Regions from separate parts of the Stappia sp. ICDLI1TA098 genome, predicted to be linked through region 4. Evidence: riboswitches for the same ligand, from Rfam matches in the RefSeq annotation. Region 4 holds a riboswitch; each other region holds the start of a gene.

Region 1 (5,425 bases), on a different contig from region 4:
GACGACGGTGGTTGATCGTGGCAAAGGCGAGAACGGCGGCAAGGCCGACGGCGGCGACGGGAAGGATTTCCCAGCGCGCGAGGCCGAGCCCGCCGAGCGACCAGAACAGAACCGAATGGGCGGCGCGCTGGTCGCCGGCGAAGACGAGGTAGTTGGTCAGCGCCATGAACAGGAAGGACACCGCGAGACCGGCCAGCACCAGTTGTGCCGGCCCCCGGTCGCCGAGTCTGGCGTTGAGCGCCAGAACCACCGCGGAGGCGGCCATGCCGCCGGTGAAGGCTGCGGCGGGCAGCGTCCAGATGCCCAGCAGGTCGCCGGTCACGGTGATGACGAACACCGCGCCAGCGGCGGCACCGGATGAGAGGCCGAAGAGGAACGGGTCGGCGAGATCGTTGCGCGTCGTTGTTTGAAGCAGGCAGCCGACAACACCGAGGCCCGCGCCGGTGAGCAGGGCGAGGATCGCGCGCGGCAGGCGCAGGTCGGTGACGATCCGCCCCAGTGGCGTGGCGGCTTCCGGTCCGCCGGAGAGCGCGCCGATGACCGTCGACAGGGGAAGCGGCGTCGACCCGACCACGATCGCGGCAATGACGAGAACCGCGACCGCCAGCACCCCGGCGGCCGCGAGTACGAGCATGCGCATGGCTCAGAAAGCGTCCGGATAAAGCGCGCGGGCGATTTTTTCCACGCCGTCGATATTGGCGGGACCGGGCGTCAGTTCCTCATAGCGCAAGGCGAGGGTGCGGTTGTCCTCGACCGCCTTGAGGTGGCTCATTACCGGGTGGGCGCGCAGGAAGGCCATGAGCTTTTCGGCTCCGCCGCTGTCCTGATAGTCGAGCAGGATGATGAAGTCCGGATCTGCGGCGGCCACCGCCTCCCAGGAGGTGGTGCCCCAGCTCGTCTCCATGTCGCCGGTGACATTGCTGCCGCCGGCCGCGGAGATCATCGCCGTCGGCATGGCGAACCGACCGGCGGTGAAAGGTTTGTCCTCACCGGAATCGTAGAGGAACACCGTCACTGGCGCGCGCCCGGCCACAGCGGCCTGCACGGCGGCGACGCGCGCCTTCCAGCCCTCCACCAGCGCCTGCGCCTTGTCCTGGCGGTCGAAGATCTCGCCGAGCCGCAGGATGTCGCCATAAAGCAGATCGAGCGAGGCGGCGGGGCGGCTCTTGTCGACGTGGATGCAGCTTTCGGTGAGGATCAGCGTCTTGACGCCCTGGTCGGCGAGCGTCTCCGGCGTTACGTCGCCGCCGGGCTTCATGCCGTAGTACCAGCCGCCGAAGAAGACGTCTGCGCCGGAGGCGACGATGTTTTCCAGCGAGGGATACTTCGGCGCGATCTCCGGTAGCTCGCCGCGTCTGGCTTCGAACTCGGGCGTCGTCTTGTACCAGCCGCTGATGCCGCTGACGCCGACCATGTGATCCTGAAGATCCAGTGCGAAGGCCATTTCGGAAATGTTGATGTCCTGCGTCACCATGCGCTCGGGCGTGGTCTCGAAGGTCAGTGGCTGGCCGCAGTTGTCGACGGTGACAGGTGCGGCATGGGCGGTGCCGGCAAGCAGGAGCGCGGCAAGCGCGGCGGTGAGACGGATCATGAAAGGCCCTTTCGGTGAAGGCAGGCGATGTGATGGGAAGGTTGCGGCCGCGCCGGAGAGGGATCAGTCCGCGAGCGCGGGCACCGCTTCAGGCGTCGTCCGGCGGATCGGGATGTCGAGGGCGCACAGCATGCGGTCTTCGGAGGGGTGCGGAAGGCGGTGCATGTCGACCTCGAAGGTCGCACGCACCCGAGCGCTTGAGAGGACGTCTCGCGGGTGTCCGTAGGCCGTCAGCCGGCCTTCGTCGATCAGCGCGACGTGGCTGGCGAAATCCTCGATCAGCGTGAGATCGTGCAGCACGGCGATGACCGTGATGCCAAGGCGGGTGACCAGGCTGAGCAGGTCCCCGCGGGCCCGCGGGTCAAGATGATTGGTCGGCTCGTCGAGAACCAGAAGCCTTGGCTCCTGGCACACGGCGCGGGCGATCTTGGCCCGCTGCCGTTCGCCGCCGGAGAGGCTCCCCATGGTTCGCCGCGACAACCCCGTCAGGCCCGCCACGGCTAGAGCTTCGCCGAGGGCTGCCTGATGGGCGCGGGCGTCGAGTGCCCGGCGATGGGGCAGGCGGCCGAGCGCCACGTAGTCGGCGACGGAGAGGCGTCCATCCGGCTCCTCGCTCTGCCCGACGTAGGCGATGGCGCGGGCGCGCTCGTGGATCGGCACACGCGCAAGCGAACGCTTGCCCAGCAGGATCTCGCCGTCGCCGGCAGGTGCAAGACCCGCGATCATGCGCACCAGCGTGCTCTTGCCGGCTCCGTTCGGGCCGGCGATCACCAGGATCTCGCCTGCATGGACATGGAAGGAGACATCCTCGACGAGCCGTTGCCCGCGTGCGGTCGAATAGCCGACGCCGATGAGTTCCAGGGTGGTTTCCAGGCCGCTCTCGTGTGTCATTCAACGATCTCCGCGTTTGCCATGGAAAGCGGGAAGGCGACGACGGGCGCGGGCAGGCGGGCCAGGGTCTTGCCCTTCAGAGCTTCCGGGCGCTGGAGCGAGGAACACCATCCGTCCGCCAACTCGAGGTATTGTCCGGCGAAAGTGGCAATCGCCGAGATTTCCTCGTCTGTCTCGATGCTGCCGAAGAGATAGCCCGCCTTGCCCGGCGCCTGGATGGCAATGGCGCAGGGGCGGCCGCAGCCGGCCATGCAGGCCGCACCAGTCACGGCCACGGATGGTGCCAGTCCCTGGTCGCGCAAGGCAGTGCACAGGCGCTCGCTCACTGCCGGGCCGACACGCTCGCCGTAACGGGTGCTGCCGTCCTCGTCGACGGTGCGTGCCCGGCAGGTGGTGCAAACGATGACGACCGCGCCGGCCATGGCGGACGGGGCCGTGTCGTCAGCTCGCGTTTCGCAAGGGATCAGGTCGTGCGCCATCTACATCCTGCCGGTCGGAAAGACGGGGCAGGAGAAGAACGCAGGCGGTCTGATGGCGCACCTTCGGCGTGCGCGCTATCGGAATTGCCATGTCGCCCTCCCGGAACACCCCGTCCGGTCACTGGTGAATCCACGATGGCAGGTCTCCTGGCTCGCGGGTCATCGCCTTCCCCACCTTCCCGCCCGTCAGGGCAGTGGCAAACCGGGGTCGGCTTTCCGCTCACAGTTGCGGGGGCAGCCACGGTTTCGGTCCCTGCTGGGTACGCCTCACCGTGTTCCCTTTTCATGCCCTCGGAGATTCTCGTCGGGCAACCATCGCAGCTGAAACTGGCAGATCGGCCGGGGTGCTGCAACCGGCTTTCGTCGCCCTCTCGCCGCATACCGCTAGTCTCCGCCGGCGTTCCAAAGGGGAAAGGGGTCGGCAAGGCCTGTCCAACGCTCCGGCTTGAAGGCGGTCGCCTCCACCAGGCAGGCGTCGAGATCGGCGCGAAGTCGGGCTTCGTCCATGTCGCTGACGCCGATGAAGACGATCTCCTGGCGTCGGTCGCCCCAGACCGGGTCGAAGAGAGGTCGCATCGCCTCGCGCCACTCCGGGTGTTCCGGCCAGTAGGAGGTCGGTACGGCGCTCCACCAAAGCCCGCGCTTCTCGGTTCGCACGATGCTGCCGGCCTGGCTGATCTCACCGACGAAACGCGGGCGCGTCGCCAGCCAGAAGAATCCCTTGGCGCGGATGACGCCGGGCCAGGTGGTGTCGATGAACCGCTTGAAGCGTGTCGGGTCAAAGGGGCGGCGCGCCCGGTAGACGAACGAGCGAACGCCGTATTCCTCGGTTTCGGGGATGTGGTCGGCATAGCCGTTCATCTCCTTGAACCAGAGCGGATGCGTCTGCGCCCGCTCGAAGTCGAAACGGCCGGTGCCGAGAATGTCCCCGGCGGCGACTTCGGCGAAATCGGTCTCGATGACGTGGGCGTCGGCGTTGAGCGCGCGCACGATCTTGCGCGCGGCGGCGAGGTCGTCAGGGCTGGCCGAGGAGACCTTGTTGAGGACGATCGTATCGGCAAACTCGATCTGGTCGACGAGCAGGTCGACCAGCGTGCGCTCGTCCTCCTCGCCCAGGGATTCGCCCCTGTCTGTCAGGAAGTCGGTCGAGCCGTAGTCCTTCAGCAGGCTCGCTGCGTCGACCACGGTGACCATGGAATCGATCTGAGCCACGTCCTCGAGGCTGACATCATCCTCGTCGCGGAAGGAGAAGGTCGCGGCGACGGGCAGGGGTTCTGAAATGCCGCTCGCCTCGATCAGCAGATGGTCGAAGCGATCTTCGCCGGCAAGCCGGAACACTTCCTTGAGAAGGTCCTCGCGAAGCGTGCAGCAGATGCAGCCGTTGGTCATCTCGACCAGTTTCTCTTCCACGCGGGACAGGTTTGCTCCACCTTCGCGGATCAGGCTGGCATCGACGTTGACCTCGCTCATGTCGTTGACGATGACGGCGACGCGTAAACCTTCCCGATTGGAGAGGACGCGGTTCAGGAGCGTGGTCTTTCCAGCGCCGAGAAAGCCGGAGAGAACCGTAACGGGAAGCTTCCCTTTCGGGTGCGGACGGGGAGGCATGGCTGGCTCGCTGTGTCTGATGGGCTGTTCTGCGGGGACGCCGAAAACTCGGCGCCCCCGCGTTTGCGTCATCCGTCAGTGGCTGTGACGGGAGAGGGTGAAGGAGAAGGTGGTGAAGTGATTGATGGTGTCGGCCTTGGCCGGGTCGTCGGTCGGGGCCTTGTAGGAGGCGGCGATGACGTTCAGGCCTGAGTTGCGCACGGTGATACGCGCCTTGCCCTCGGCATCGGTGCGCACCGGGCTCGCCTCGCTGTCGGTCGTGTATTCGGCGGTGACGGGCACGTCTGCGACCGGAACGCCGTCGGCAAGAACCTTGATCTCGAGCGTGTCGCCGGCATGCAGATGAAGAGGGTCGGCTAGCGGCACGATCTCCAGCGGCAGACCCTGCGGGCGGGGAGCACCGCCCGGCTCGCCGACAAGCGAGACCGCGTGCTTGAAGTTGCGGCCGGCAGTCCGGGCGTCGGTGACTTCGTCCTTCGCCTTGTTTACCCAGCTGCCATCCTGGCGCTCGGTCCAATAGCCGTTGTCCATCGTCGCGCTGACGTAGACGGCGCTGTCCGGCAGGCTGAAGGTGACATGATCCTTGGCCTTGCGAACATCCGGCGCCACCGCCTTGCCGTCGCCGGTGGCTGCGGCAAGGCTCGTGAGCTTTGCCGGGTCATAGGCCTCGTCCGAGGCACCGTGACCGTAGACGATGGCCTGATCGCCGTGGCGCTGGGCGATCCAGATGCCATGGGCTGAGGCCGAGGCAAGCGAGGCCAGGAAAAGCGCGGCGGCGGTTGAGGTGCGAAGCAGTCGCATGAATGCGTCCTTTATGTGATAACATAACATATTTGGGTGATGAAAACCCACGCCA
Region 2 (5,425 bases), on a different contig from region 4:
TGCCGATCAGCAGGTCGTCGCCGGCTGCGTGGCCAAGCAGGTCGTTGAGGCTCTTGAAGCCGTCGAGATCGATGCTGAAAACCGCAAGGCGCGGCTGGGCGTTCGCGCGCTGGCTGTCGATGTCGTGAATGAACTGGGCGAGTTGGCGGCGGTTCGCCAGCCCGGTGAGTACGTCATGCTCGGCAAGCCACGCGGCACGTTTTTCAGCTTCAACGCGTCGGTGCAGTTCGCCCTTGAGGCGGGCGTGATGCCTGATGCTGTAGAGGAACCCGAGGATGCCGATGATGGAAATTGCCAAGAAGGCTTCGTCGACTTCAAAGGTCTCATGAGCCTTGGCAAATGCGATAGCAGCCTCGAACGCGTCCAGGTAAACGAGGATGGACCAGATTCCGATGCCACTCGCAACGACAAGTACCGGTTCGGCAAACCGTTGCCAAAGTTGTGCTATCTGCGGTGGCATGTCGATTTCCCCAGTGGCCCCAAGAAATAACAATGTTCAATGCCAATAAATTATGATTGCCCATCGAATTTGCATAGGAAGGGAAAATACGAGCGTTTATGAGAAATCCCGCCGCTCAATGTTTCGCAGCAGCGGTGGGAGAATTTATTTGTCGAATAAAAACAAGCGTCAGGACAAATTCCAAAGGGGAAGGGGGCAAGCATGGCAGGCGGCGCCGATTGGCCCCGCTGAGGAGAGCCTTGATGTTTCTTACATTGTTTCTGTCAGATTAACAATATTGCCACGATTACGCCAATTGTACGAAGACCGTGCCTGTCCCAGGTTTTAGCGGCAAGGCCGGCAAGGAGGCCGGCGCTTGCGTGGCGAGCGGATGCCAGGCGCAATCGGGGACTTATGATGGAGCTTCACACAAAGACCGGAACCGGGCAGTTCGATATGATGGCCGCGCCGATGCGCGTCGGTCGCGTAGTTCTGGCCGTTCGCGATCTGGCGGCAATGACCGACTTTTACCGCAAGGTGCTCGGGCTTGCCGTTCTTGCGCGCGATGATGAAACCGTGCGGCTGGGAGTTGGCGATTCTGTGCTTCTGGAGCTGCGCGGCGATCCTTCTCTTGCCGCGTCGAGCCCGCGCGAGGCCGGTCTCTTTCATACCGCCTTCTTGCTGCCGACGCGCGCCGATCTCGGCTGCTGGCTGCGCTTCGCGCTGCAGACGGGCCTAAGGATCGACGGGGCGTCGGATCACATCGTCAGCGAAGCGCTCTACCTTGCCGATCCCGAGGGCAACGGCATCGAGATCTACACCGATCGCCCGGCCGAGGTCTGGTGGCGTGCGGATAGCACGGTGACCATGTCCACCGATCCGCTCGACGCGGAAGGCCTGATCGCTGCTGGAGCAGAGCGGACCTGGTCCGGCATGCCGCAAGGAAGCATCGTCGGTCATGTTCACCTGCGCGTCGGCGACACAGATCTGGCTGAGGGCTTCTATCGCGACGTGATCGGCTTTGACCTTTCGGCGCGCTATCCTGGCGGCAGCTTCTTCGGCTCCGGCGGTTATCATCACCAGCTTGCCGGCAATGTCTGGAACAGCCGGGGGGCGGGCACGCGCACGCCGGGGCGCACCGGTCTCGCGTCGTTGGAGCTCATCGTTCTTTCGAAGGAGGATCGCGACCGGATCTCCGCGACTGCACGCGCCGGGGGGATTTTCGTCGATGATTCGGGTGACGTGCTGACGCTTCGGGATCCCTGGGGAACGGAAATCGTTCTGCGCGGGGCTTGATGCACGGATCGGTAGACATCCGTCGGAGCCAGTTCCGGCGGATGCCATCTCCCCGATTGCATGCTTGCGACGGGCGAGAGGTCACACAACCGCATACGCTGCGAAGCGCCGCCTTGCGGAAAATCTCGATGTAAGGAAAAGAAGAAGAGTGGCTCCCCGGGCCGGATTCGAACCAGCGACCAAGCGGTTAACAGCCGCTTGCTCTACCACTGAGCTACCGGGGATCACTGAACCGCAGTGCGGTGCACCGCGTCGGTGAGGGGCATATAGCAAAGCCCATGCGCATTTGCCAAGTATTTTGTCATGATTTTTCCACAGGCACCAGTGCGGGGAGGGGATCTGGCGCCGAATGCCGGGCGGTCCGGCGAGCTTGTTGGCGGCCTCGCGCCGCGCTATGAAGGACGACCGGTCCTTATCCGACGGACAAAGTCCGAGGGAGAGGTGAAAGTCGGAATACGGTGGGGGACGACCCAAGTCGGGGTCCCGAATCCGTAGCTGCCCCCGCAACTGTGAGCGGCGAGCCATCCTGCGCGTACCACTGGGCGAACGGCCCGGGAAGGGCAGGGACATGGCCGCGACCCGCGAGCCAGGAGACGAGCCGGAGATCCCGGGAGCCCGCATCCGCCCTGTGGCGCGCGGCCCCGGCCCGAAACGTCACGGCCGTCGGGTGGACGGCAGGAGGCTGCAATGAAGAGATTCGATCCCGGCCGTCGTCTGCGCGGCCGTACACGCCTGTCACCGCATTGCCCGCGCGTGGCCGGAAACTAATGCCCTTCAGGACTGTTCTCGTGACCGGCGGTGCGCGCTCTGGCAAGAGCGCCTACGCGGAGGGGCTCGTTCGCGCCAGCGGCCGCGAGCGTGTCTACGTGGCGACCTGTGTCGCCGGCGACGGCGAGATGCGCGAGCGCGTCGCACGCCACCGCGACCAGCGCGGCGAAGGCTGGCTGACGCTGGAGGAGCCTCGCGATATCGCCGGCGTCATCGCCGCCGAGAGCCGGCCCGGGCGGGCGCTGCTGGTCGACTGCCTGACGCTCTGGCTTTCGAACGTCCTTTTCGCCGAAGCGGATCCCGCCGCCGAGACCCGGCGGCTGCGTGCCGCGATTGCCGCTGCAGCCGGGCCGGTGGTGCTCGTCACCAACGAGGTCGGCTCCGGTATCGTTCCCGACAATGCGCTTGCCCGCCGCTTTCGCGACGAGCAGGGACGCCTCAACCGTCTGATCGCGGAAGCGGCCGAGGCCGCGGTGCTGGTAGCCGCCGGCCTGCCGCTTGTCCTCAAGCCCAATTCCGCCCAACCGGAGATCACCTTATGAGCACTTCCCAGCCCCCGCAGCGTACCGGCAAGATCCCGGCCACGATCGTCACCGGCTTCCTTGGGGCCGGCAAGACGACGCTGCTCTCCAATCTCTTGCGCGAGGCGAAGGGCAAGAGGATCGCGCTCATCGTCAATGAGTTCGGCGACATGGGCTTTGACGGCTCGCTGGTCGACGGCTGCGCCGACCCGACCTGCGCGGCCGACGAGGTGGTCGAACTGACCAATGGCTGCATCTGCTGCACGGTCGCCGACGACTTCCTGCCGACGATGGAAATGCTGATCAACCGCGAGGACGCGCCCGAGCACATCGTCATCGAGACGTCGGGCCTGGCTCTGCCTCAGCCGCTGGTGCGCGCTTTTTCCTGGCCGAGCGTGAAGACGCGGGTCACGGTCGATGCCGTGGTGACCGTTGTCGACGCGGCCGCCGTTGCCGAGGGGCGTGTTGTCGGCGACGAGGCGGCCCTTGCCGCGCAGCGCGCCGCCGACGAGGCGCTGGACCACGAAAGCCCGGTGGAGGAACTTTTCGAGGACCAGCTCGTCTGCGCCGACCTCGTCGTGCTCAACAAGGCCGATCTTGTCGACGCGGAGGGGCTTGCCCGTGTGCGCGCCGAGGTCGCCTCACGCGTGCGCCCTGCCGTTGAGATCGTCACGGCGGAGAAGGGGGTGCTCGCCGCCGACGTGCTCCTTGGCCGCATGAGTGCCTCCGAGGAGGACATGACCGGGCGCGAGGGGCATCACGAGAGCCATCACCATCACGACGACGGGGATCACGATCATGATCATGACGATGATCACGATCACCACCATCATCATCACGATCATGACCATGATGAATTCGAGAGCCATGTGGTGACGCTCGCGGCGTTCGCGTCGTTGAAGGACCTTGAGGCGCGCGTCGGCGCGGCGATGGCGGTTCCCGGCGTGCTGCGGATCAAGGGCGCGGCGGAAATATCCGGCAAGGCGGCACCGGCGATGGTGCAGGCGGTCGGCCCCCGCGTGGAAGCATGGTTCGCCCGCGACAGCCGCGCGCCGGGCCGGCTCGTGGTGATCGGGCTCGCCGGTTTCGACCTCGCCCGCGTGGAGGGGCTTCTCGCCAGCGCGCAGGCCGCCTGATCAGGCGAAAGAGCGGGCGGGAAAACGGAACCACAAGGGGAGGCGGCATGCACATTCTTGCCGGACGCAGCGGACGCATCGACCAGGGCGACGAGGCGGTCGATCTCGGCCAGAGCCCGGCGGACGTGATTGTCCTGTCTGCGGCCGACACAGAGCTCGCCTCTCTGGCGGCGGCGAAGCAGCGGCTTGGCGAGACCGTATCTTCGCTGCGACTTGCCAACATGATGGCGCTTTCCCATCCGTATTCGGTGGACCTTTACGCCGAGGACACGGTCGCGGGCTCTCGCCTCGTGATCCTTCGGCTGCTCGGCGGGGCGGAGTACTGGCCCTACGGCGTCGAAAGGCTGACGGAGGTCGCGCGCGGCGCGGGCATCGGGCTTGCCGTGATGCCGGGGGACGACCGCTGGGACGCGGATCTTGCCGCGCGTTCGACCCTCGATGTGGCGACCGTGGAATGCCTCTGGCGCTATCTCGCCGAGGGCGGGGCGGAGAACCAGGAAAACTTCCTGCGGTTCTGCGGGCATCTGCTCGATCAGACGGCGGAGCCCGATCCGCCCCGCGCGCTGCCGCGCGCCGGCATCTTCCTGCCCGACGTCGCGCGTCCCTCGCTTGCCGATCTCCGCTCGCTGTGGAGCGATCCGGATGCGCCCGTTGCCGCCATTGTCTTCTACCGCGCGCTCGTTCAGAGCGCGGCGACCGCGCCGGTGGAGGCGCTTGTCGCGGCGCTGCGGGCGCGCGGGCTCAACCCTCTTCCGGTTTTCGTCGCATCCCTGAAGGAGGCGGAGTCCGCTTCCGTGCTCGCCGCGCTCTTCGACGCGGCGCCGCCGGCGGTGGTCCTGAACGCCACCGCCTTCGCCGTGTCGAAGGCCGGGGCGCGCCACCGCCCGACGCCGCTCGACGCGCCGGGCGCGCCGGTGCTCCAGGTGGTCTTCTCGTCGTCCTCGCAGGAGGGCTGGCGCGATGCGGATCAGGGGCTTTCGATCCGCGACCTTGCCATGCACGTGGTCATGCCCGAGGTGGACGGGCGCATCCTGACGCGGGCTGTCTCCTTCAAGGAGGAAGCACCGCGCGACGCGCGCACCCAGTCGACGACCATGCGTTTCGTTCCCAAGGCGGACCGCGTCGATTTCGTTGCCGAACAGGCCGCCCGTATTGCCCGGCTGGCGCGAAAGCCGGCCTCGGAGCGGAAGGTGGCGCTCATCCTTGCCAACTATCCGAACAAGGATGGCCGGCTCGCAAATGGCGTCGGACTCGATACGCCCGCG
Region 3 (5,425 bases), on a different contig from region 4:
ACTCGCCACCGCCATCAAGGGCGGCTGAACTTCCATGAGGTGGGGTCAAATCCGCCCTCTCATGTAATGTAATATCATATCATACAAAAGGAGAGATGAATGAGACGGTTTATCCTGGGGGCATCTGCCCTTGCCCTTTCCGTGGGCCTCGCCGGTCCCGTAGCTTTGGCGGATGAAGACATCACGCTCTACCGTGTTTTCGTCGGCGACCATGTCGAGGGCAAGATTACGGCATTCGATCTCGGCGAACCAGACAAGCGCTGGTCGTTCGAGACCACCGGCCAGGTCAAGCTCTACAGCGTTGACGAAGGCGCAGCCATTGTAGCGGTCCAGTCCGACCACGACGTCGTGAACTTCATCGACAGCGGCATCTCGCTGCACGCGCACGGCGATCATTCAGACATCGACATTGAGGACCCCAAGGCGGCCGAAGCAACCCTGACAGGTCCGCGCCCGTTCCACATCATCGACCACGACGGCAAGGTGGTGATCAATTTCGACCGCGGCGGGTACAACGAGATTGTCGACGCTCACGAACTCTCGCACGGCGAGGTCGAGTCCACTCGCTTGCCGCAAGCCCGTGCACATCACGGCTTTGCTGCACCGATCGGCAAGCACTGGGTCACGACGGTCGCTTCCGACGTGCCGGTTGAAGGCGACGCCTTGCCTAAGCGGGTTGGCATGCAGACGGTCAAGGAAGACGGAACGCCGGTCGGCGAGGTTGCCACCTGCTCCGGAATTCATGGCGAGGCGTTTTCCGGTGCCTTCCTCGCGGCTGGATGTGATGAAGGCGTGCTGACGGTCACTGCCGGAAGCGATGCACCGACCTTCAAGATGCTGAAATATTCAAACGACCTGCCGGCCGGCCAGAAGACCGGAACACTGCTCGGTGCCAAGAGCATGCAGGTCTTCCTAGGGAACTACGGTGCCAATGGCCTTGTGGTGGTTGACCCCGCCGACGAACCACACTTCCGCTACATAAAGCTTCCGTTCCGACGTATCGACTTCGCGCTCGATCCGGCCAATGCCCGCTTTGGCTATGTGCTCACCGAAGACGGCACGCTGCATCAACTGGACATCCTCGACGGCGCGGTGGCCAAGAGCGAAAAGGTGACCGAGTCCTACTCGATGGACGGCCACTGGAACGACCCGCGCCCGCGGCTGGCCATGGCTGGCGACGAGATCGTCATGAGCGATCCGAAGGCCGGACTGGTTCGACGGATTGCGAAGGACACCCTGCAGGAATCCGGAACCATCGAGGTCGAGGGCATGCCATACAACATCACTGTTGCAGGCGGGAGCGGCAAGAACCATGAGGGCGAGAAAAGCCACGACCACAGTCATGGTGACGGACACAATCATGGCAAGGAGCACGCACACGATCACGGTGACGAGAAGGTCTACAAAGGCTATTTCGAGGACAGCCAGATCAAGGATCGCCCCCTCTCGGACTACGCGGGCGATTGGCAGTCGGTCTATCCGCACCTGAAGGACGGGACGCTCGATCCTGTCTGGACGCACAAGGCCGAAAGCGGAGACAAGACCGCCGACGAATGGAAGGCCTATTACGATGTCGGTTACAAGACCGACGTCGAGCGGATCACGATCAAGGGCGACATCGTCACCTTCTATCGTGACGGCCAGCCGGTCGAGGGCCACTACGCCTATGACGGCTACGAGATCCTCACCTACAAGAAGGGCAACCGCGGCGTCCGCTTCATCTTCAAGAAGACGAAAGGCGACGAGGCCGCACCTGCGTTCATCCAGTTCAGCGATCACAGGATCGCGCCCGAGGTCACCGACCACTATCACCTCTACTGGGGCGACGACCGTGCGGCCCTGCTGGAGGAGCTGACAAACTGGCCGACCTACTATCCGTCCTCGCTCAAGGCCGACGAGATCGTTCACGAGATGATCGCGCACTGATTGGGGACGCTTCTTCCAACAACCTCGCGCCCGGCTTCCAGCCGGGCGCGCCAAGAGGTTCTTCTGGCTGGCGACCCGCCCGGATTATGTCGGTGAAATCAGTCAGACCGGAGCGCTCATCCGCACAGAAAAGCATGGCCTGTGGTGGGCATCTGTCCGCAAGCATCAATGGCCGGATTATCCGGAATGGAAGGCAGCCATGAGGCCCTATCTCGATCCCGTGTGGGGCGATCGGCGCCAGGAGATCGTCTTCATCGGTTGTGATCCGATGGATGAGCGGAAAGTCCGCGCCGAGCTGGACGCTGGCCTCGTTCCGGAAACAGACTTCATGCCCGGCCGCAGGCGTGATCTAGCCGATCCGCTCCCGGCTTGGGAACGCAATGCCGTTGCTTCCTAAGCCGATCCGAAAGAACATTTCAAGCGAGATTGACAAGTGAAACACAATTCGAGACTGTCGCGCCGTCAAGGTTCTCCCTGTCGGAATTTCCGACAGGGAGCTAAGAGGGAATCCGGTGACCTTTCGAGGAATGCCGGAGCTGACCCGCAACTGTGAGCGGCGAGCCGCTTTGCCGTCAATGTCACTGGCATTTGAGCCGGGAAGACACGCAAAGCAGCAACGACCCGCGAGCCAGGAGACCTGCCTGACAACATAGAGTTCCGTGGTCGGGGATTGCCATGGGAGCGCGTACGCTGTGTTCGGTCTGCATGAACTGAACTCGCGCCACGTCTCCAGGTCCCCGTCTGCATGGCAGCGGGGATTTTTGATTGGAGCAGACTTCAACGTCAACGGATGCAAACCGGCACAACGAAGGAAACGGGCCTGCCGTTCTCGGCGAGGCTGTCCTGCTGGTCGCAAAGTCTGCATTCGCTGCCGCGCCTCATGCCGAGATGCAGCGACTTGCGTCCATAGCCGCACGTCTTCCCAATGTGGCACAGGCCATCTCATGTTTTTCCGAGCAAGGACAACCATCGCTGCGCGATGCGCTTCTGAACCTGCGCGGGCGCGGATTTGCGTCCATTCTGGTCGTTCCGCTGGTGCTTCCGATGGAACCGAGCTTCATGAACTGGATGACACGCTCGCTGAAGCGTTGGCAGGCAGAAACTCCTGACGGCTGGCCACCGATACGGGTCACCCGCGATATCGCCCAGAGTATGCACTTCGAAGCGTTGCTTTCCGCCATGATCGCAGATGCTGCAATCGCCCCCGTCATTGTTCCCGACGGCGCAAAGCCTGAGGCATCGTTGGTGCCAGCGCAGAAGCACCGCGTCCTCGTCTGCGAGGGCGGAGCCTGCAACGCCGCCGGCGCGGATGCAATCTGGGCACATCTGCGCAACGTGCAACAGCGCCGCAAACTGCGTGTGACCGGCTGCGGCACGATGACCGCAAAATCGACGTGCTTGGGCCCCTGCGCACTTGCACCAGTGGTCCAAGTGTTTCCCGAGTGTACCTATTACGGCGGTGTTACCGAGACTGCGATCGACCGTATCGTCGAGGAACATCTGCTCGGAGGACGCATCGTCGACGACTTCGCCTATCAACCGACCGGACGCAAGCAGCGCCTGCGCAGCAAGATTCAGCCAGATTCAACAGAGGACTGACATGAGACACATCACCCGAGCCACGCTTGCCGCGTTGGCCGTTTCCACGTGCGTTTTCACTGTGCCGGCAATAGCACAAGAAGCAATCCAGGCCGGCGCAACGTTCATCACAGCTGCTCTTGATCCGACCAAAGGGTCATCAAGCTGGGCGCTGGTCAGCCACGGTATTGGCGAAAAGCTGTTTATGGTCGACAAGGACGGCAATCTGGTGCCTGAACTGGCTGCAACGGCAGAGCGGACCGGAGACTTGACCTGGACCGTTAGCCTTGCGCCCGGCCGCTTCTTCTCCGATGGCTCACCTGTCACGGCGGCCGCCCTGAAAAAGGGGTTCGATCACACCTTCTCAAAACTGCCGGCGGCCAAATCCACCGGTGGCATGATCAGTTTCGAGGCGCAGGACGATCTCACGCTTGCGCTGACCACGGAGAGGCCGGTGCCGTTGATTGCAGCACTCTTCGCCGAATGGCCGCTTATGGCCTACACCACAAAGGAGGACGGCTCGTTCCTGTTCACCGGCCCCTATGCGGTCGAGGAGTTCAACGTCGACCAAAACCTGGCACTGAAGCCCAATACCAGTTTCCCCGGCGCGGAAGACCGTTCGCCGATCAATCTGCGCCGGTTTGGCGATGCGCAGACGATGGCACTGGCCTTCGAGGCTGGCGAACTCGATATTGCCTTTGGCTTGCCGGCTGAAGGCCTCTCACGGTTGAAAGCCAATCCGGGTGTCGCAATCAAATCCTTCCCGGTGGGCTACCAGTATTTCGGCTTCATCAACAATGAGCGACCAGCCGTATCGGACGTGAAAGTCAGGCAGGCGATCGATCTCGCCATCGACCGCCAGGAACTCGTCGCGGCGATCAACGCCGGCACTCCAGCCACAGGCGCTTTTGCACCATATTTCCCTTTTGCAGCGAAGGAGCCCCGCAACACGGACCTCGACAAGGCGAAGGCGCTTTTGGACGAAGCCGGTTGGGAGCCCGGTAGTGACGGCGTCCGCGAAAAGGATGGCCAGAAACTCTCCATACTGATCGTCACCTATCCGCAGCGGCCAGACCTGGTCACCATGATGCCGGTGGTGAAGGCGGCCCTCGCCCGCGTCGGCATTGCTTCCGACACCAGGGTGGTTGAGAATATCGGCGAATATGCTGCCGACGGCGCTTTCGACATTGCGCTCTGGGCACAGCATACTGCGCCCGCCGGGGACCCTGCCTATTTCTTTAACTCCATGCTGAAGAGCGATGGCCCGCTCAATCATGCGCGCTACAAGAGCGACGCGTTCGACGCGATCATTGCCAAATTTTCCAAGGTCGGAACGTCGGAAGAGCGCATGGAGATTGCCCTGGAGGCGCAGGAGCAGCTCTTCAAGGATGCTCCGGTAACATTCCTCGTGTCGCCGAGCTGGCATGTCGGCCTCTCGCAACGCCTCGCGAATTACGAGCCGTGGGGTTCAGACTATCACGTGATCCGACCGAAGATGGGCGAGGTGCGCTGAAAGAACTAGCGTGTTGGAGCATACGCTGAGATTGGGCCTGCGTGCGGCCGCCAGCTTGCTGGCGGTCTCCGCGCTGGCCTTCCTCGTTGTCGCGCTGATGCCGGCCGACCCTGTCGAGATCGCCATCCGTGCGTGGAACCTGCCCGCCGATCCTGCGACGGTCGCAGCGATGCGTGCCGAATGGGGTCTCGATCAGCCGCTGGCGCAGCGCTATTTCAGCTGGTTGTCGGGATTCGTCGCCGGCGACTGGGGACGCTCGTTCCGCACGGGGGAGGCCATCTTTGGCGAGTTCATGCAACGCCTACCCCTGTCGCTCACACTCGGCATTTCCGGCCTTGCGCTCGCGAGCGTGCTTGCGGTGCCGCTGGGCCTCGCCGCAGCGATGCGGCCACGGGGCATCGCTGACCG
Region 4 (5,425 bases):
GCCGCGTTCACCACGGTGAAGTCGCCGGACATGTTCGATTTGACGAAGAGGTTCTGATAGGCCGGCTCGATCGACTGGGAGACGCCGCAGATGTTGGAGATCGTTGCCGTCGGCGCGATCGCCATGCAGTTGGAATTGCGCATGCCGACGCGCCTGACGCGCTCACGCAGGGAGTCCCAGTCGAGCCGGGAGGTGCGGTCGGGCACGAACCCGTCGCGCGCCTCCGCCAAGAGATCGAGGCTGTCGACGGGCAGGATGCCCTTCGACCACAGCGAGCCTTCGAAGCTTGCATAACGACCGCGCTCGGCGGCAAGCGCCACCGAGGCCGAGATCGCGTGGAAGCTCACGGCCTCCATGCTCCGGTCGGCGAAGTCGACGGCCTCCGGCGAGGCATAGGCGATGTGCTGGGCCTGGAGCGCGTCCTGGAAGCCCATGATGCCGAGGCCGACCGGGCGGTGGCGCAGGTTGGAGCGCCGGGCCTCCGGGATCGTGTAGAAATTGATGTCGATGACATTGTCGAGCATCCGCATCGCGGTGGCGACCGTGCGCGCCAGCCGGTCGTGGTCGAGACCGTCCGCGGTGACATGGGCGGCAAGGTTGACCGAGCCGAGATTGCAGACGGCGACCTCGTCCTCCGCCGTGTTCAGCGTGATCTCCGTGCAGAGGTTGGAGGAATGCACGACGCCGACGTGTCCCTGCGGAGAACGGATGTTGCAGGGATCCTTGAACGTGATCCAGGGGTGCCCCGTCTCGAACAGCATGGTCAGCATCCGCCGCCACAGGTCGACGGCCCGCACCTGCCTGAACACCTTGATCTCGCCGCGCGCTGCGCGCGCCTCATGGGCCTCGTAGGCGGTCTTGAAGGCAGGGCCGTAGAGATCGTGAAGCTCCGGCGTCTCGTCGGGCGAGAACAATGTCCAGGCCGCGTCGGCCTCGACACGCTCCATGAACAGGTCCGGCACCCAGTTGGCGGTGTTCATGTCGTGGGTGCGCCGGCGGTCGTCGCCGGTGTTCTTGCGAAGGTCGAGGAATTCCTCGATGTCGATGTGCCAGGTCTCGAGATACGCGCAGACCGCGCCCTTGCGCTTGCCGCCCTGATTGACGGCGATGGCTGTGTCGTTGGCGACCTTCAGGAAGGGAACGACACCCTGGCTCTCGCCGTTGGTGCCCTTGATATGAGCGCCGAGCCCGCGCACCTGCGTCCAGTCGTTGCCAAGTCCGCCGGAGTATTTGGCGAGCAGCGCATTGTCCCGGATCGCCTTGAAGATGCCGTCGAGATCGTCCGAGACGGTGGTCAGGAAGCAGGACGAGAGCTGCGGGTGGCGGGTGCCGGAGTTGAAGAGTGTCGGCGTCGAGGTCATGAAGTCGAAGGAGGAAAGAAGCCGGTAGAACTCGATGGCGCGGGCTTCCCGGTCTATCTCGTGCACGGCGAGCCCCATGGCGACGCGCATGAAGAATGCCTGCGGCAGTTCGATGCGGGTGCCGCGCGCATGCAGGAAATAGCGGTCGTAAAGCGTCTGCAGGCCGAGGTAGTCGAATTGCATGTCGCGCTCGGGCGCGAGTGCGGCGGCAAGAGTGGCGAGATCGAAGCGGGCGAGCTCCGGATCGAGAAGTTCCTCCTCGATGCCGCGTCGCACATAGGCGGTGAAATAGGCGCCGTAGCGTTCCGCCATCTCCGCCTGCGTCGCCTGGTCAGGGCGTCCGGCAAGGAACGACAACGCCTCGCGGCGCAGCTTGTCGTTGAGCAGGCGGGCGGAGACCTTGGCGTAGTTCGGCTCACGCTCGATCAGCGTGCGCGCGGCGAGGATCGGTGCCAGTGCCAGCTCGTCGGCGCTGATGCCGTCATAGAGATTGCGTCGCGTTTCGGCGAGGACCGTCTCGCTCGACACGTCGGCGAGTCCGCCGGTCGCTTCGCGGATGACGGTTTCGAGCCGGGCGTCGTCAAGGGCGACAAGGGTTCCGTCCGCCGAAGTCATGCGCAGGGCGGGCGGCGTGGTCATGGCCGGAGCCGTCGCGGCGCGCTCGCGCTCGCGTTCCCGCGCGCGCTCCTCGCGGTAGAGAACATAGGCGCGGGCGACCTTGTGGTGACCGCCACGCATCAGCGCCAGTTCCACCTGGTCCTGGACGTCCTCGATGTGGAAGGTGCGACCGGCCTCGCCACCGCGCGTCAGGCCGGCGACGACCTGCTCCGTCAGTCCCTCGACGATGTCGTGCACGCGGTGCGAGGCCGCGGAGCCGCTGCCCTCGATGGCGAGGAAGGCCTTCGACAGCGCCAGCGTGATCTTGGAGGCGTCGAAGGGCGTCACGGTGCCGTTGCGGCGGATCACCCGGCAGCCGGGATCGGCGGCCGGAACGGATTGAGCCCGGAGATCCGGACGTTCGGTTGCGATGGTCAGAGACATCGGCTTCAAACCCCAATTTATTGGGGGCAAAGGCCGAGCGGATGCAGGAGGAGGCCGCCGCGTGATGCAGCGACGATTGATCCATGCGATCCACCGGGACACCCCGCCCAGGGACGATACGTTGGTGTCACGGCAGGTCTCCTGGCTCGCGGGTCACAGCTTCCGTCCGGCCTTCCCGAAACCCTCAGGTTCCAGTGACGCGATAGGGACGTTGGCTCGTCGCTTACAGTTGCGGGGGCAGCTTCGGCCTTGCCGTCCCGATTCAGGACGGCGCACCGAATTCCCTCTTAGCTCTCGATCCTGAGAATCGAGAGACCATGACTACAAGATATGGTGGTTGAAGCCGGATCTTCCGTCAATTGATTGTGTTCGACCATCCAAGAGATTTTCTCGGTGGGAGCCTGGCGTGACGAAGCGTTGCCATAAGAAAAGGCCACGGCCGCTTGCGCGACCGTGGCCCCGTGATGCCGGGTCAGGGAGACCCCGGCCTCACTTCATGCCGAGCTGGACGCGCAGCGTTTCGGCAAGCTCCTTGATCGTCGCCTCGGGGTCGGCACCTTCGGTGACCTCGACCAGCGCGGCCGAGATAAGGTCGGTCACGGCGACGCCCTCGGTGCCCGGATAGGCGTACCAGGGGCCGGCGTAGTTCGCGATCTGGGTGTGGGCGACAAGCGCGTTCGGGTTCTTTTCATAGAACGAGCCGAGATAGGCCTTGTCCTCGATCACGATGGAGTTGGCCGGGGCATAGCCGGTCGATTCCACGATGATCTTCTGGCCTTCGGGGCCGGTCACGAAGGAGATGTACTCCCAGGCGGCCTTCTGCTTGGCCGCATCCTTGGTCAGCATGACGATGCCGGAGCCGCCGGTGGGGAAGTAGACCTTCTCCTTGTCCTCGGTGGCGATCGGCAGCGGCTTCACCGCGAGCGTGAAGGCATCTCCGGCGCCCTGCTCGAAGCGCGTCTGCAGCGAGGAGCTCTCGAACATGATGCCAAGCGTACCGGCCGGCAGCGCCTGGCGGGCGTCGCTGTCGGCGTAGGACTTCATGCCGCCTTCCTTGGCGAAGCGCTGGTAGAGGCGCGCAGCCTCGATGCCGGCTTCGCTGTCGAGGGTGATGTCGGTCTCGTCCTCGTTCATCGGGCGCCCGCCATAGGCGCCGAGCAGCGACTGGTAGCGCCAGTCGTGGCGGTCGATCCATACGCCGTCGATGTTGTCGCCAAGCGCGTTGATCTTGGCGGCGAGCTCGATCACCCCGTCATACGTGGTGGGGAAATCGTCCATCGAGCCGCCGGCTTGCTCGACCAGCTTGGGGTTGACGTACATCACCAGCGTCGAGGCGGACGTTGCAAGCGCGTGCTGCTGGCCCTTGAAGCTGCCGAGCGAGAGCAGGGCGGGCGTGTAGCCGGCCTTTGCGGGATCCTCGCCGAGGAAACCCTCCAGCGGCTGCGTCAGGCCGCGCTCCTGCAGGATGCGCCAGCGGTTGAGGCCGACATAGGCGACGTCCGGCGCGGTGCCGGCGACAGCCTCGCGCAGCAGGCGCTGGACGCCTTCCGGATAGCCCTCGGCGGCGCCGTCGAGGGTGACCTTGATGTCGGGATGCTTGGCCATGAAGGCATCGGCGAGCACCTTCTGCGTGTCCGCCCAGATGGTCGGAATCGCATAGTGCACGCGGATTTCGGTTTCCTGCGCGGTCGCGGCGGTGGCGGTGAGCGCGAAGGCGGCGGCGAATAGGGCACGTCTCATGCTTGACACTCCTTGTTGACGTTTCTGCACGCGCGGTTTTTCCCGCGTCTTTCGTGGTTCCCGCGTTTCAGCCCTTGAGCCCGCTTGCCGCGAGGCCCTGGGTGAACTTCCGCTGCGCCACCAGAAAGGCGATGACCAGCGGAGCGGTGATGATCACGGCCGCTGCCATCAGCGGGCCGACGTCGTCACCGGATTCCTCGTCCCGGAAGTAGAGAATGCCGCGCGGCGGAGTGGCGAGATGCGGATCGGTCGTGGCGATCAGCGGCCAGAACAGGTCGTTCCAGTGCGCGGTGACGGAGAAGATCGCAAAGGCGGTGGCCGCCGGCATGACAAGCGGGAAGGCGATGCGCCAGACGATGGCGGTCTCGCTCAGCCCGTCGACCCGGGCGGCCTCGAAGAGCTCCACCGGAAGCTGCGAGAAGGCCTGGCGAAACAGGAAGATGCCGAAGGCTGTGGGGACGAACGGCAGGATCAGCGCCCAGTAGGAGTTGAGGATGCCAGCCTGCGCGAAACCCAGGAAGATTGGGATCGCGGTGACGTGGAACGGCACCAGCAGTGCGGCCAGAACCAGCGCGAAGACGAGGCCGCGCGCCTTGAAGTGGCGCTGGGCGAGCGCATAGGCGCAAGGCACGGCGAAAAGGACCTGGAAGATCAGGATGCCGGACACCACGACCAGCCCGTTCCACAGGAACAGCGGCACGTCGGTGCTCGTCAGCGCGACCCAGAAGTTCTGCCATTCGATGCGCGACGGCAGGAGTTGCAGCTCGGCGGTAAAGATTTCGTCCCGGGGCTTGATCGACAGCAGCAGCATCCAGGCGAAGGGAAGCAGGATCGCAGCAGCGCCGAGAAGCAGAAGCAGTGTCGAGACGGCATGGCCTGTGAGCTTTCGGATCATCTGTAGTGCACCTTCTTTTCGACGACCCGGAGCTGGACGAAGGTCAGGATCAGCAGGAAGGCGAAAAAGACCATGGTGATCGAGCTCGCATAGCCTGCCTTGAAGTAGACGAAGCCTTCCCGGTAGAGCGCATAGACGAGGGTGTCGGATGCAAATGCCGGACCGCCCTTGGTCAGGGTCGCGACAGTCTCGAAGACCCGGAACGCATTGGTCGCGGTGACAACCAGGACGAAGAGCGTGGTCGGGCCGAGCATGGGCCACGTCACCGTCCAGAAGCGCGACCAGCCGCCGCCCGCGCCGTCGACTTCGGCTGCGTCATAGAGCTCCGGCGGAATGGCGACGAGCCCGGCCAGGAACAGAACCATGTTGTAGCCGACGGTCTGCCAGA

Evidence for each region. A riboswitch is a leader RNA that binds a small molecule or an ion and turns the genes downstream of it on or off. The one in region 4 is predicted to bind cobalamin.
Region 1: another riboswitch for cobalamin. It lies ahead of ACSLUQ_RS08510 (DUF1636 family protein); the one in region 4 lies ahead of ACSLUQ_RS19650 (ribonucleoside-diphosphate reductase subunit alpha).
Region 2: another riboswitch for cobalamin. It lies ahead of cobU (bifunctional adenosylcobinamide kinase/adenosylcobinamide-phosphate guanylyltransferase); the one in region 4 lies ahead of ACSLUQ_RS19650 (ribonucleoside-diphosphate reductase subunit alpha).
Region 3: another riboswitch for cobalamin. It lies ahead of ACSLUQ_RS07070 ((2Fe-2S) ferredoxin domain-containing protein); the one in region 4 lies ahead of ACSLUQ_RS19650 (ribonucleoside-diphosphate reductase subunit alpha).

Annotation. Positions count from the first base shown of each region.
Region 1 is NZ_JBTZBT010000001.1:1,866,657-1,872,081, reverse strand. It holds gene ACSLUQ_RS08525 (FecCD family ABC transporter permease) at 1-640, opposite strand, end outside; gene ACSLUQ_RS08520 (ABC transporter substrate-binding protein) at 644-1,591, opposite strand; gene ACSLUQ_RS08515 (ABC transporter ATP-binding protein) at 1,655-2,482, opposite strand; gene ACSLUQ_RS08510 (DUF1636 family protein) at 2,479-2,961, opposite strand; cobalamin riboswitch at 3,082-3,293, opposite strand; gene ACSLUQ_RS08505 (GTP-binding protein) at 3,346-4,569, opposite strand; gene ACSLUQ_RS08500 (DUF4198 domain-containing protein) at 4,645-5,370, opposite strand.
Region 2 is NZ_JBTZBT010000001.1:2,053,144-2,058,568, reverse strand. It holds gene ACSLUQ_RS09230 (putative bifunctional diguanylate cyclase/phosphodiesterase) at 1-493, opposite strand, end outside; gene ACSLUQ_RS09225 (VOC family protein) at 857-1,735, shown strand; tRNA gene ACSLUQ_RS09220 (tRNA-Asn) at 1,885-1,959, opposite strand; cobalamin riboswitch at 2,125-2,352, shown strand; gene cobU (bifunctional adenosylcobinamide kinase/adenosylcobinamide-phosphate guanylyltransferase) at 2,503-3,045, shown strand; gene cobW (cobalamin biosynthesis protein CobW) at 3,042-4,160, shown strand; gene cobN (cobaltochelatase subunit CobN) at 4,208-5,425, shown strand, end outside.
Region 3 is NZ_JBTZBT010000001.1:1,566,030-1,571,454, forward strand. It holds gene aztC (zinc ABC transporter substrate-binding protein AztC) at 1-28, shown strand, start outside; gene ACSLUQ_RS07060 (ZinT family metal-binding protein) at 1,270-1,926, shown strand; partial or broken gene ACSLUQ_RS07065 (GTP-binding protein) at 1,973-2,323, shown strand; cobalamin riboswitch at 2,374-2,585, shown strand; gene ACSLUQ_RS07070 ((2Fe-2S) ferredoxin domain-containing protein) at 2,692-3,525, shown strand; gene ACSLUQ_RS07075 (ABC transporter substrate-binding protein) at 3,527-5,017, shown strand; gene ACSLUQ_RS07080 (ABC transporter permease) at 5,031-5,425, shown strand, end outside.
Region 4 is NZ_JBTZBT010000005.1:73,590-79,014, forward strand. It holds gene ACSLUQ_RS19650 (ribonucleoside-diphosphate reductase subunit alpha) at 1-2,402, opposite strand, end outside; cobalamin riboswitch at 2,517-2,737, opposite strand; gene ACSLUQ_RS19655 (ABC transporter substrate-binding protein) at 2,892-4,142, opposite strand; gene ACSLUQ_RS19660 (carbohydrate ABC transporter permease) at 4,210-5,037, opposite strand; gene ACSLUQ_RS19665 (carbohydrate ABC transporter permease) at 5,034-5,425, opposite strand, start outside.